One region of the Peribacillus sp. Aquil_B1 genome, then DNA from elsewhere that is predicted to be linked to it. Evidence: riboswitches for the same ligand, from Rfam matches in the RefSeq annotation. Region 1 holds a riboswitch; the other holds the start of a gene.
The links. Region 1 has a riboswitch for S-adenosylmethionine ahead of MPH60_RS18930 (O-acetylhomoserine aminocarboxypropyltransferase/cysteine synthase family protein). Riboswitches for the same ligand answer to the same signal wherever they lie in the genome.
Positions count from the first base shown of each region.

Region 2: it holds a riboswitch for S-adenosylmethionine, as region 1 does, so the genes downstream of both, MPH60_RS00715 (methionine ABC transporter ATP-binding protein) here and MPH60_RS18930 (O-acetylhomoserine aminocarboxypropyltransferase/cysteine synthase family protein) in region 1, are expected to answer to the same signal.

Region 1 is NZ_JAKXEE010000003.1:155,139-160,937, reverse strand. It holds gene MPH60_RS18960 (acetyl-CoA C-acetyltransferase) at 1-428, shown strand, start outside; gene MPH60_RS18955 (acyl-CoA dehydrogenase family protein) at 498-2,285, shown strand; gene MPH60_RS18950 (arsenate reductase family protein) at 2,427-2,783, shown strand; gene gcvH (glycine cleavage system protein GcvH) at 2,880-3,263, shown strand; gene MPH60_RS18940 (toprim domain-containing protein) at 3,356-3,721, shown strand; gene MPH60_RS18935 (thioredoxin family protein) at 3,725-4,033, shown strand; SAM riboswitch class I at 4,178-4,284, shown strand; gene MPH60_RS18930 (O-acetylhomoserine aminocarboxypropyltransferase/cysteine synthase family protein) at 4,387-5,697, shown strand.
Region 2 is NZ_JAKXEE010000001.1:138,011-143,809, reverse strand. It holds gene MPH60_RS00735 (Fur-regulated basic protein FbpA) at 4-210, opposite strand; gene MPH60_RS00730 (M20 family metallopeptidase) at 417-1,619, opposite strand; gene MPH60_RS00725 (MetQ/NlpA family ABC transporter substrate-binding protein) at 1,693-2,565, opposite strand; gene MPH60_RS00720 (methionine ABC transporter permease) at 2,587-3,237, opposite strand; gene MPH60_RS00715 (methionine ABC transporter ATP-binding protein) at 3,251-4,273, opposite strand; SAM riboswitch class I at 4,573-4,684, opposite strand; gene MPH60_RS00710 (GNAT family N-acetyltransferase) at 4,802-5,272, opposite strand; gene MPH60_RS00705 (NADPH-dependent FMN reductase) at 5,676-5,799, shown strand, end outside.

The DNA.
Region 1 (5,799 bases):
GTGCAGCCGCGGTCATGGTCATGGATGGGGAAAAGGCCTCTTCATTAGGGATGAAACCGATGGGTAAGTTCCGTTCCTTTGCTGTAGCAGGAGTACCGCCTGAAATCATGGGCATCGGACCGATTGCAGCCATACCTAAAGCTTTGAAGCTAGCGGGTCTTGAGTTATCGGATATTGGCTTATTCGAATTGAATGAAGCTTTTGCTTCCCAATCCATTCAAATCATTCGTGAGCTCGGTTTGAATGAAGAGATTGTCAATGTAAATGGCGGAGCCATCGCCTTAGGCCATCCACTAGGATGTTCGGGGGCAAAATTGACATTAAGCCTGCTGCATGAAATGAAACGCAGAAACCAACAGTTCGGAGTCGTGACAATGTGTATCGGTGGCGGAATGGGTGCTGCAGGAGTATTTGAATTATTGGCGTAATCCCACCCCTCCCGGAAGCTGTCATGCTTCCGGCGGGTTTACTATCTTAAATACTTAGGAGGAAATAACATGTCCAATCAAACTACAGATAACCTCATTAAAGGCGGAGCCTTTTTAGTGGAAGATATTACGTATGATCAAGTGTTTACACCGGAAGATTATACTGATGAGCATAAAATGATCGCCAAAACTGCCGAGGATTTCGTAGTGAATGAAATTCTGCCGCAGGTTGAACATTTAGAAAACCATGAATTTGACCGTTCCGTTAAATTACTGAAGCATGCAGGTGAAATCGGTTTACTTGGTGCTGACGTTCCTGAGGAATACAGCGGATTGGGTCTTGATAAAATCAGTTCGGCATTGATTACAGAAAAAATGGCACTTTCAGGCGGCTTTGGAATTACGCATGGTGCACATGTAGGTATCGGATCTTTGCCGATCGTATTATTCGGGAATGAAGAACAAAAGAAAAAATACCTCCCTTTACTGGCAACGGGTGAGAAGATTGCTGCGTATGCCTTAACGGAACCAAGCTCAGGTTCAGATGCCTTGGGAGCAAAAACGACAGCGAAATTGAATGCCGAAGGAACACACTATATTCTAAATGGTGAAAAACAATGGATTACAAATGCAGGTTTTGCAGATGTCTTCTGTGTATACGCAAAAATCGACGGTGAACAATTCTCAGCTTTCATTGTTGAGCGTGATTATAAAGGCGTATCAACTGGGGCTGAAGAGAAGAAAATGGGAATCAAAAGCTCATCCACACGTACATTAATCCTTGAGGATGTACATGTACCAGTCGAAAACCTTTTGGGGGTAGCCGGAAAAGGGCATGTCATCGCTTTCAATATCCTGAATATCGGACGTTATAAATTAGGCGTCGGTGCCGTCGGCGGATCTAAACGTGCCCTTGAGATTACGGCAGCTTACACGAATCAACGTCAACAGTTCAAAACGAAAATTTCCGATTTTAACTTGACGAAAGAAAAACTAGCAACAATGGCATCCAAAATTTATGCAGCAGAAAGCTCTGTATACCGTACCGTTGGCCTTTATGAACAAAGACAAAGCAAATTGACGGATGAGCAAGTAAAAGATGGGAAATCAATGGCGGCTGCAATCGCTGAATATGCAATTGAATGTTCATTGAATAAATTCTTCGCTTCCGAAGTGTTGGATTATGTTACGGACGAAGGCGTACAGCTTCATGGGGGCTATGGTTTCATGCAGGAGTATGAAATTGAAAAAGCATATCGTGATTCCCGGATTAACCGGATCTTTGAAGGTACAAATGAAATCAATCGATTGCTTGTCCCTGGAACTTTCCTGAAGAAAGCACTTAAAGGGGAATTGCCGCTTCTTCAAAAGGCTCAAGGCCTGCAAGAGGAGTTAATGATGATGATGCCGGAAGAACCTGGCGATGAGCCATTGGCACAAGAAAAAATGCTTGTTAGAAACGCTAAGAAAATCGGGATTCTGGCAGCTGGCCTTGCTGCACAGAAATACGGCAAAACTCTTGATCAAGAACAAGAAATCCTCTCCAACATTGCTGATATCGCATCCCTTGCCTATGCAGCGGAATCCGTGGTATTGCGTACGGAAAAAGCAATAGCAGCTACAGGTCTGGAGAAGAACAAACAAAAGGTGCTTTACACTGAAATCTTTGTTCAGGAAGCTTTCAATGAAATAGAACAGCACGCAAAGGAAACGTTAATCGCAGTGGAAACAGGCGATACTCTTCGCATCATGCTTGCGTCGCTCCGCAAGCTGACAAGACATAACCCGATCAATGTCATTGCGAAAAAACGTGAAGCTTCCGTCAAGGTAATCGAAGCTGAAAAATATGCTCTTTAAGCACTGAATCAAAATAAGTAAAGGGAATGCCCGAAAAGGCATTCCCTTTATTTCCTTTGATGAAATCGCATTGGAAATTCAAAAGACAATTCGTTGTATTGCTTGATGAAAACGGGTATTCTATTGATAGGTGGTGAAATGATGGGCTTAACATTATATTGGTACCCAAAATGCGGTACATGCCGTAACGCGAAGAAGTGGCTGGATAATCATGAACTGCAATATGAAGCAATCCATATAGCGGAAAATCCGCCTTCGCGAACAGAAATAGAACAACTATATAAAATCAGCAATTTGGATTTGAAGAAGTTTTTCAATACTAGCGGTCAAAAATATCGGGAGCTTGGCTTAAAGGATAAGCTGAAGGAAGCTTCTGAAGCAGAGATGCTTGATATATTGTCCACGGATGGCATGCTTCTGAAAAGGCCGATTGTTACGGATGGCACCAAAGTGACGGTAGGTTTCAAAGAGGAGCAATTCGAACAGGTTTGGAACTGAAAATTTCTCGAAATATTTGGTTAATTCCTTACTTAAACAAACAATCTACCTTATAATGGAATAGATAAAATAAGATGTACATATGGAGGGTTAATAATGACAACAACACCAAAAGAACTTCGTTACACTAAAGAACATGAATGGGTCAAAACGGAAGATGGAACAGTGCGCATTGGAATTACAGCTTTCGCACAGTCCGAGCTTGGGGACATCGTATTCGTTGAGCTTCCGGAAATCGGCGATGAATTGAAAGCGAACGAACCATTCGGAAGTGTTGAATCCGTTAAGACCGTTTCTGAGCTTTATGCTCCTATCAGTGGCAAGGTTGTTGAAGTAAACGAAGATTTAAGTGACAACCCTGAATATGTAAATGAGTCTCCTTATGAAAAGGCATGGATGGTCGTGCTTGAGCCATCCAATAGCAGTGATATTGAAAACTTGATGAGCGCTGAAGAGTATGAGAGTTTAATCAACGGTTAAAAAGAAGGAGAGGGGGGACTGAAAAGGCCTGCTCTCTTTTTCATTTTGTACTGTGGCAGTTGCACACATAATTCGTGAGATGGAGTGATGACATGGAGTGGGGCGAATTCGATAAAGTGATCATTGTAGAAGGCAGTTCCGATAGAAGAAAAGTTGCCTCCGTTTTAAATGAAGATGTGGAAATAAGATGTACGAATGGGACCATATCATTAACTAAACTGGATGAATTAGTGGATGAATTAATGGACCGTGATGTTTATCTCCTTTTTGACGCAGATGAATCAGGAGAAAAGCTGCGGAAGCAGTTCCGAAGGGAAATGCCGGAAGCGAACCACCTGTATATTAATAAAATGTACAAAGAAGTGGAAAGCTCGCCCGAACATCATATCGCAACTGTGCTTCTATCTGCCAATATGAATGTGAAAATGAAATTTTTAAGTCAAAGGGTGAACGACTAATTGATGCAGGAATGGAAAGAAGAAGAGTGTAAGCTTGCTATTGAAAATGGGGAAACCTTTTGCTTATATTTATATACCCCTTTATGCGGCACTTGTCAGGTTGCCTCCAAGATGCTGACGATATCCCTGGAGCTATTCCCGGAATTGAAGGCAGGCAAAATGAATATGAATTATGTCCAAGCAATGGCCGAAACATATGAAATCGAAAGTGTTCCTTGTTTATTGCTTTTCAAAGAAGGACAGCTGCACAAAAAAATATATGCCTTTCAATCCGTTCCTTATTTGTACGGATTGCTTAAGGAAATCAGCTAAGAAACCAATCAGAACCGTGGTTGGTTTCTTTGTTGCGGACATTTGAATGCGAGAAGAAGTTAAACAAAGAATATTCTAACAATTCATTGACTGATTTAATCTAAAATGCTATATTTTGAATTAAGTAACGGCAGAATTTAATAGTTCTTATCAAGAGTGGCGGAGGGACTGGCCCGACGAAGCCCGGCAACCGGTATAAAGTTTATATACGGTGCTAATTCCAGCAGAGTGTTGGCTCTGGTAGATGAGGTGTGTTCTGGAAACCTCTTCTTGTTGAAGTGGTTTTTTTGTTTATAAAAGACCAGATATCATCATATAATTCCAACTAAATCCATAGAAAAAGGTGAAATCATATGTCAGAGAAAAAGTTGCGTTTCGAAACATTGAGTGTTCATGGCGGTCTGCAAGCTGATGAAACAGGTGCCCGTGCAGTTCCTATCTACCAAAGCAATGCATACTTGTTCAAAGACACCGACCATGCAGCGAATTTATTTGGCCTAAAGGAGAATGGCTATATATATTCACGACTTCATAATCCCACGGTCAGCGTTTTTGAGGAAAGAATGGCCTTATTGGAAGGCGGTATCGGCGGATTGGCAACAGCAAGCGGAATGGCGGCCATCTCACTTTCAATCCTGAATATTGCCGCTGCAGGGGATGAGATTGTTTCAGCCTCCACATTATATGGCGGTACGTATAACCTTTTTGAAAACACTCTTCCGAAATATGGGATCAAAGTGAAGTTCGTTTCTCCTGATGACCCCGAAAATTTCAAAAGGGCGATTACGCCAAGAACTAAAGCCATTTTTGCTGAAACGATCGGAAATCCAAGTTTGAGGGTGCTTGATATAGAAGCGGTAGCGAAAATCGCCCATGATGCCGGAATACCTTTGATCATTGATAATACCTTTGCGACACCGTATCTATGCAGACCAATTGATTTTGGAGCGGATATTGTCATCCATTCCGCTACAAAATGGCTTCTGGGAAATGGAACGACGCTGGGCGGTGTCATTGTGGATGGTGGGAAATTCGATTGGAACTCGCCAAATTACCCTGGCTTCACGGAGCCTGACCCAAGTTACGACGGTCTGGTATACGCCGAGGCAGTTGGACCTGCCGCGTTCATAACGAAAGCCCGAGTCCAGTTACTCCGTGATTTAGGCCCTGCTCTAAGTGCCCAAAGTGCTTTCCAGTTTACGCTTGGACTTGAAACGCTTCATGTAAGGATGAAAGAGCATCTAGCAAACACCAAGTCGGTCATTGAATATTTAAAAAACCATCCTGCCGTGACTTGGGTTTCATATCCTGGTGATGAGGATCATCCCGATAAAGCCCTTGCGGATAAATATTTGCCAAAGGGAGCTGGATCTGTCGTTACATTTGGGATACAAGGTAATCGAGAAGCTGGGGCAAAACTTATCAATGCGGTGGAATTATGGTCCCATGTAGCGAATGTTGGGGATGCGAAGAGCTTGATCATCCACCCAGCCAGTACGACCCATCAACAATTGAATGAGGCGGGTCTTACGAAAGCGGGTGTGAGTGCCGACCAAGTCCGTTTATCGATTGGGATTGAAAATGTAGAGGATTTAATAGAAGATTTGGAGCAGGCAATTGAAAAAGCGACGAATATCGTCTCCTTGACATCCAAAACGGTATAAGTAAAGTTTCTGTACATGCTTGTACTAGAAATATTATACATTGCGCTCCTTTTTTATCTATGATAAAATTTCTCCATACTAAAGAACTTAATGATGTACAAA
Region 2 (5,799 bases), on a different contig from region 1:
ACATTATATGAACTGTATCCTTAGACAGGGGGAATGATCGTCGGATTCCTTCTCCTCGATTTTACTTATTTTAATATACTCATTCTCTAAATCGGTTAAGGTTAATTCAAAAAGATGGATGTCATTCTTTTTATAAACTCCCTTGTTAATCAACTTGTTGATTAGGAAGTTTCTTTTTTTCTCAATGGCTTTACGTAATAATATTCCCATGATAAATCCCCCTTTATAGGATGTATTGAAAGAGAATCTTTCGACTTGCCCATTCACAAAAAAACCGGAGACGCCTCTTTACATGAAAGAAAAGTCTCCGGTTTTCCGGTCAATTAACCTATAATTCCCATTTAATTACTTGGTATTGTTATTTTTATAATACTAACTCTATGCTCCGCAGTCAACAATTTTTTCCTGCATCTTATTTATTTTTGCTTCGCTTCATGAAATGCTGCTTTCACTTTATCCAGCAGGTCTTGATCTGAAATCAATTTATACCCTGTAAGTGAAAGGGCTTTTGCTCCGGTCAGGATGGCTTTGTCTCCAGCAGGAGATTTGGCACAGTCGCGGAATTCATTCGTATGGGCAATCAGCTCATCATGGCCAATTTTTATATAAGGATGTGCTGTTGGCACTACATGGCTTACATTACCAGCATCCGTCGAGCCAAAGCCACTCTCTTTTCGAGGGCCCACCGCTTCCCCTAATTGAGCCAGTTCTTCTTTTAACAGTTCATCCAGAACTGGATTAATGACAAAATCGAGTACTTCATTTTGGAAACGTTCCACTTTAACCGTACTTCCTGTGGCAAGTGCTGCCCCTTCGGCAACAGCACGGATTTTATTGGATACTTCTTGGCAGAGTTTCCATGTTGTTGCTCTAATGTAAAACCTGGCGGAAGCATATTCAGGAATGATGTTAGGCGCTTCCCCGCCATTGGTGATGATTCCGTGGATTTTGACCTCGGCTGGGAGCTGCTGGCGCAAAGCATTAATGCCATTGAACAGCTGAATCACCGCGTCAAGTGCATTCACACCTTCTTCAGGTGCAGCTGCTGCATGTGCTGACTTCCCGTAAAAATGAAAATCAAGGGGGTCGACTGCCAAAAATGGACTTGTGACACGCGTTTGCCCGCCAGGATGGATAAGGATGGCCGCATCCACCCCATCAAATAGACCGTGCTTCACAAAGCTGCCTTTTGCGCTTCCATTCGGCCCGCCCTCTTCTGCCGGTGTTCCGAAAACAATCACCTCTCCGCCCGTTTCCTCCAGCACTTGCGCCAAGGAAATGCCTGCTGCAACACTCGTTGTGCCAATGATATTATGGCCGCAAGCATGACCTAAACCCGGCAATGCATCATACTCGGCTAAAAAGGCAATTGTGGGCCCTTTCTTTGAAGAGGCTTTTTTGGCGATGAATCCTGTTTCATGACCGGCAATATTGCGTGTCACTTCAAATCCTTCATTTCGAAGTATTCCGGTTAATGTATCCGAAGCGAAGAATTCTTGATTCCCAATTTCCGGTTTGGCATGAATGGCTTGACTCGTTTCGATATATAATTTGGAATAAAGGTCGATGTGATCTTCAATGATCTGCTGATGCTGCTTCTGCACTAATTCTCTCGCCATATTCGTATCTCCCCTTTTTGGTTTAAGGAACCGGATGGGCAACTTGAATCCATCCGGCATTCCTCACTTGTTCTTATTTTTCGTTAGCTGGTTTTGTCCAAGCATCCTGGTAATTCACTAATTCATCTACAGAAACATAGGCAGGAATGGTGTTTCCTTTAAACGTTTTTTCAATGAACGCTTCCACTTTTTTCGATTGATAAAGCTCCACTAATTTTTGCAGCTCAGGACGATCGGCATTCCCCTTTTTAACTGCAATGATATTAATATATGGTTTCGCCGTTTTACTTTCATGGAATAAAGAATCTTTTAAAGTAAGGCCTGCTTCGACAGCAAAGTTATTATTGATGGCTGAAGCATCGGCATCATCCAATAGACGCGGTGTATTGCCGGCAGCAACAGGTTGGATTTTCAAGTTTTTCGGATTTTCTTTAATGATTTCCAATGATCCCGATCCATTGAATTCCTTTTTCAAAGTAATCAATCCAGCTTCCTGAAGAAGGAGCAATGCACGGCCAAAGTTTGTTGCTTCATTCGGAACGGCAATCGTAGCGCCATTTGGAAGACTTTTAAGATCTTTATGTTTTTTCGAATAAAGGCCCATAGGCGCAATGACAGTCGACCCGATGGCCTCTAATTTCAGGTTTTGGTCTTGAACGAATTCATCGAAGTAAGCGACCGTTTGGAATGAATTGGCATCAATTTCACCTTCACTTAACGCAAGGTTTGGTTGGATATAATCATTGAAAGTGACCAGTTCGATATTAAGCCCTTCCTCTTTCGCTATATCGACAATGTATTCCCATGTTCTCGTATCCCCGCTGCTGACACCGACTTTTACTGTTTTCACATCATCCGAACTGCCTGATGCACCTTCTTCTTTCCCGCATGCTGCAGCCACGATGGCCAATGCCAATACCATGATCGTTAATAAGATTTTTTTCATTTCTCCTACCTCCTGTTATTTTTATCTTCTTCTTATTTTTCTTGAAACGAAATTCCCGGTGGATTGCAATAATTGAACGATGATCACGAGCGCCGCCACTGTAACGATCATCGTCATCGTATCGAACCTTTGATAACCGTAAGCCAAAGCCAGATCGCCGACCCCGCCTGCCCCGACGGCACCTGCCATGGCAGTAGATCCAACAAGCCCGATTGTCGCTGTTGTAAATGTAAGGATCAACGAACTAAGTCCCTCGGGAATCAAAAAGCGATAAATGATTTGCCATGTCGTAGCCCCCATCGCCTGAGCTGCCTCGATGATCCCTTTGTCCACTTCCAACAGGGAGTTCTCCACAAGCCGTGCAATATAAGGAGCCGCGTAAAAGATGAGCGGAACAATGGCCGCATTCATTCCGATCGCGCTGCCTACAATCATTCTGGTAAGGGGAATAACTGCTACAAGCAAGATGATGAAAGGAACCGACCGTAATATATTGATGATCGGGTTCAATACATTAAAAATCCATTTATTCTCCAGGATGTGACCCTTTCTTGTAATGACAAGCAGGATACCGAGCGGAAGTCCGATCAACCCGGAGAATACCAATGAGATGGCTACCATATAAAGTGTGTCACCGAAAGCTGTCAACAGCTGGTCTGCCGTTATTTCCATTCCCCAAAGCGTATTACCCATTTACCTGCACCTCCTGGACGAGAATCCCCTCATCTTTAATATATTGATAAGCCATGTCCACCTCATTTTTGCTCCCGGTAACTTCGATGATCAAATTCCCGAAAGGCGTTTCCTGAATTTCAGAAATATTGGCTGATAAGACACTTAAATGAACATCATATTTCTTCGAGATCGTTGAAAGTAAAGGAGTACCAGAAGTAGTCCCAATAAAATTAATTTTCCAAATAATCGGGATATGAGACCCTAAGCTTTTTATGAAACTTTGTGGTATTTCGTCATGTATGACCGTTCTCACGAAGTTTTTTGCAATATCCGTTTGCGGCTTCGCAAAAACTTCGAAAACCGAACCTTGTTCAACGACACATCCGCCCTCCATGACCGCTACCTTATTGCAAATTTCCCTAATGACAGACATCTCATGTGTGATTAGCAAGATGGTGATATTGTAATCTTTATTAATTTTTTTTAAGAGCTGCAGAACAGCACTCGTTGTTTGTGGATCCAATGCCGACGTAGCTTCATCACACAATAAGATCGATGGATTTGTAGCCAATGCTCTCGCAATGCCGATCCGCTGCTTTTGACCGCCGGATAATTGATCCGGATAACTCTTTGCTTTGCTCGATAAGCCAACGAACTCCAATAGCTCGCCTACACGGTTTTTGATTTCCTTAGCCGGAGTTCCCGATAAAACCAGCGGCATCGCAATGTTATCAAAAACATTCTTTGAGTTTAGCAGGTTGAAATGCTGAAAGATCATCCCGATTTTTTTCTTTTCTGCCCGTAATTCCTTCGGGCTTAACTTGGTTAAATCCTTGCCCCCAACAATCACTGAACCATCTGAAGGATCTTCAAGCAAATTGACCAGCCTGATCAACGTACTCTTTCCGGCCCCGCTATAACCGACTACACCGAATATATCCCCCTTTTCCACTGTCAAATTGATGCCCTTCAAAGCCTCGACAGTCTGTTTTTTTGTTTGATAATCCTTTTTAACATTTTGAAACTCAATCATCCAATCTCCCCCCATGTTGTTTATTTGTACGAATTCATTATCCAGAGAAGAGCTTTGCAAAGTTTCATAATGATAGGGTTAAATTTTTGGGACTTACGAGTAAATGCGCTGAATTCACGAGTAAATGCTCGAAACTCACGAGTAAATCTGCGAAATTCACGAGTAATTGCACCAATGCTCCAAATAACCATATACATTTTGAATAAACAAAAGAGGCCTCTTCCGTCATCAGACAGAAGAGGCCTCTTTTAGACATAAAAAAGAGTAAACTCTTAAATTAATTATCTAAGAAAAGCTCCTTCTTATCTTTCAAACTTTCGTCCGTTGGAATTAGCACAGTATTTTTACAAAAGTAAAAACCCGCTGCCGAGGTATCATAGGGCCAAGTCCCTCCACATCTCTTGATAAGAATTAACGTTTTATTTAATTATGTCCTTCACTATATATTCTAATCCCTCTAAAGTCAACCATATTTTTCATCGCTTAAAATATTTTCACAGTATAGTGAAATGATACTTTTTAATTATATCAATATAATGATTTACTCATTCTCCATACAAGGTATTTTTCATTTTCTTCGCTTATCTTCTTCATGCCTGAATTCGTATATAAACGAATTGCCCTTCCATTATCCGGAGAAACCCTTAAATGGTATTCGGATACAATAAATTGCCTGAAAAAGTTTTCTGCGTAGCGAACCAATTCCTTGCCAAGGCCTTTACTGCGGTATTCGGGAATAAGATAAAATAGATTCACATATCCAATCTCGTTTCCTTCATACTCCCGAATGTGAAGTTCCATTTGACCAATCGGTTCTTGGTCCTTTTCAATGATTACCTGCCCCCCCGGAAATTTGCGAACCCTTTCTTCCATTCGTTGCAGATATGTATTTTCATCTCCAAAACCAGCTTCAGATCCAAAACTTACAACAAAGGAATCTTTCCTGAATTTAACGATAATATCTTTATCTTTTTCCGTATCAATGGTCCGAAAGATCAAATTTATCCACCTCTATCATTTTAGTGAAATAGTTATCAAGCAAACAAACTTATTTTACTTACACTTTTTATGATATTTCATTATTTACTTTTACAAGCTTGTTATTTCATTTTTTCTGAAAAGAATATTGCCTGTATCCCTTTATGAAATGGCCATAATATTAAATTAAAAACAAATCCAATATTGTTTGGAGAGGTCTAGTAATGGAGATTGGGTTGGAACAAACAAATTTATTTTAATTTTCGAGTCTAACTTTGCAGGGTAACCCTAAGTGAGGAATTTGTTTATTCAGCTCTACTCAATCCCAAGCATCTTTTTTCTCTTTCATTTATATTCCAATTATAATGGATAAGTGGAACACATTTACATTTATCCATTATAAAAATCATTGGAGGTATTGAAGATGAAAGTTGTTGCAATAGTAGGAAGTATCCGTAAAGAGTCTTACAACCTTAAGCTTGCCAAATATATTCAATCTAAATATCAAGATCGGTTCGATCTCGAAATCTTGAACATTCGGGATTTAC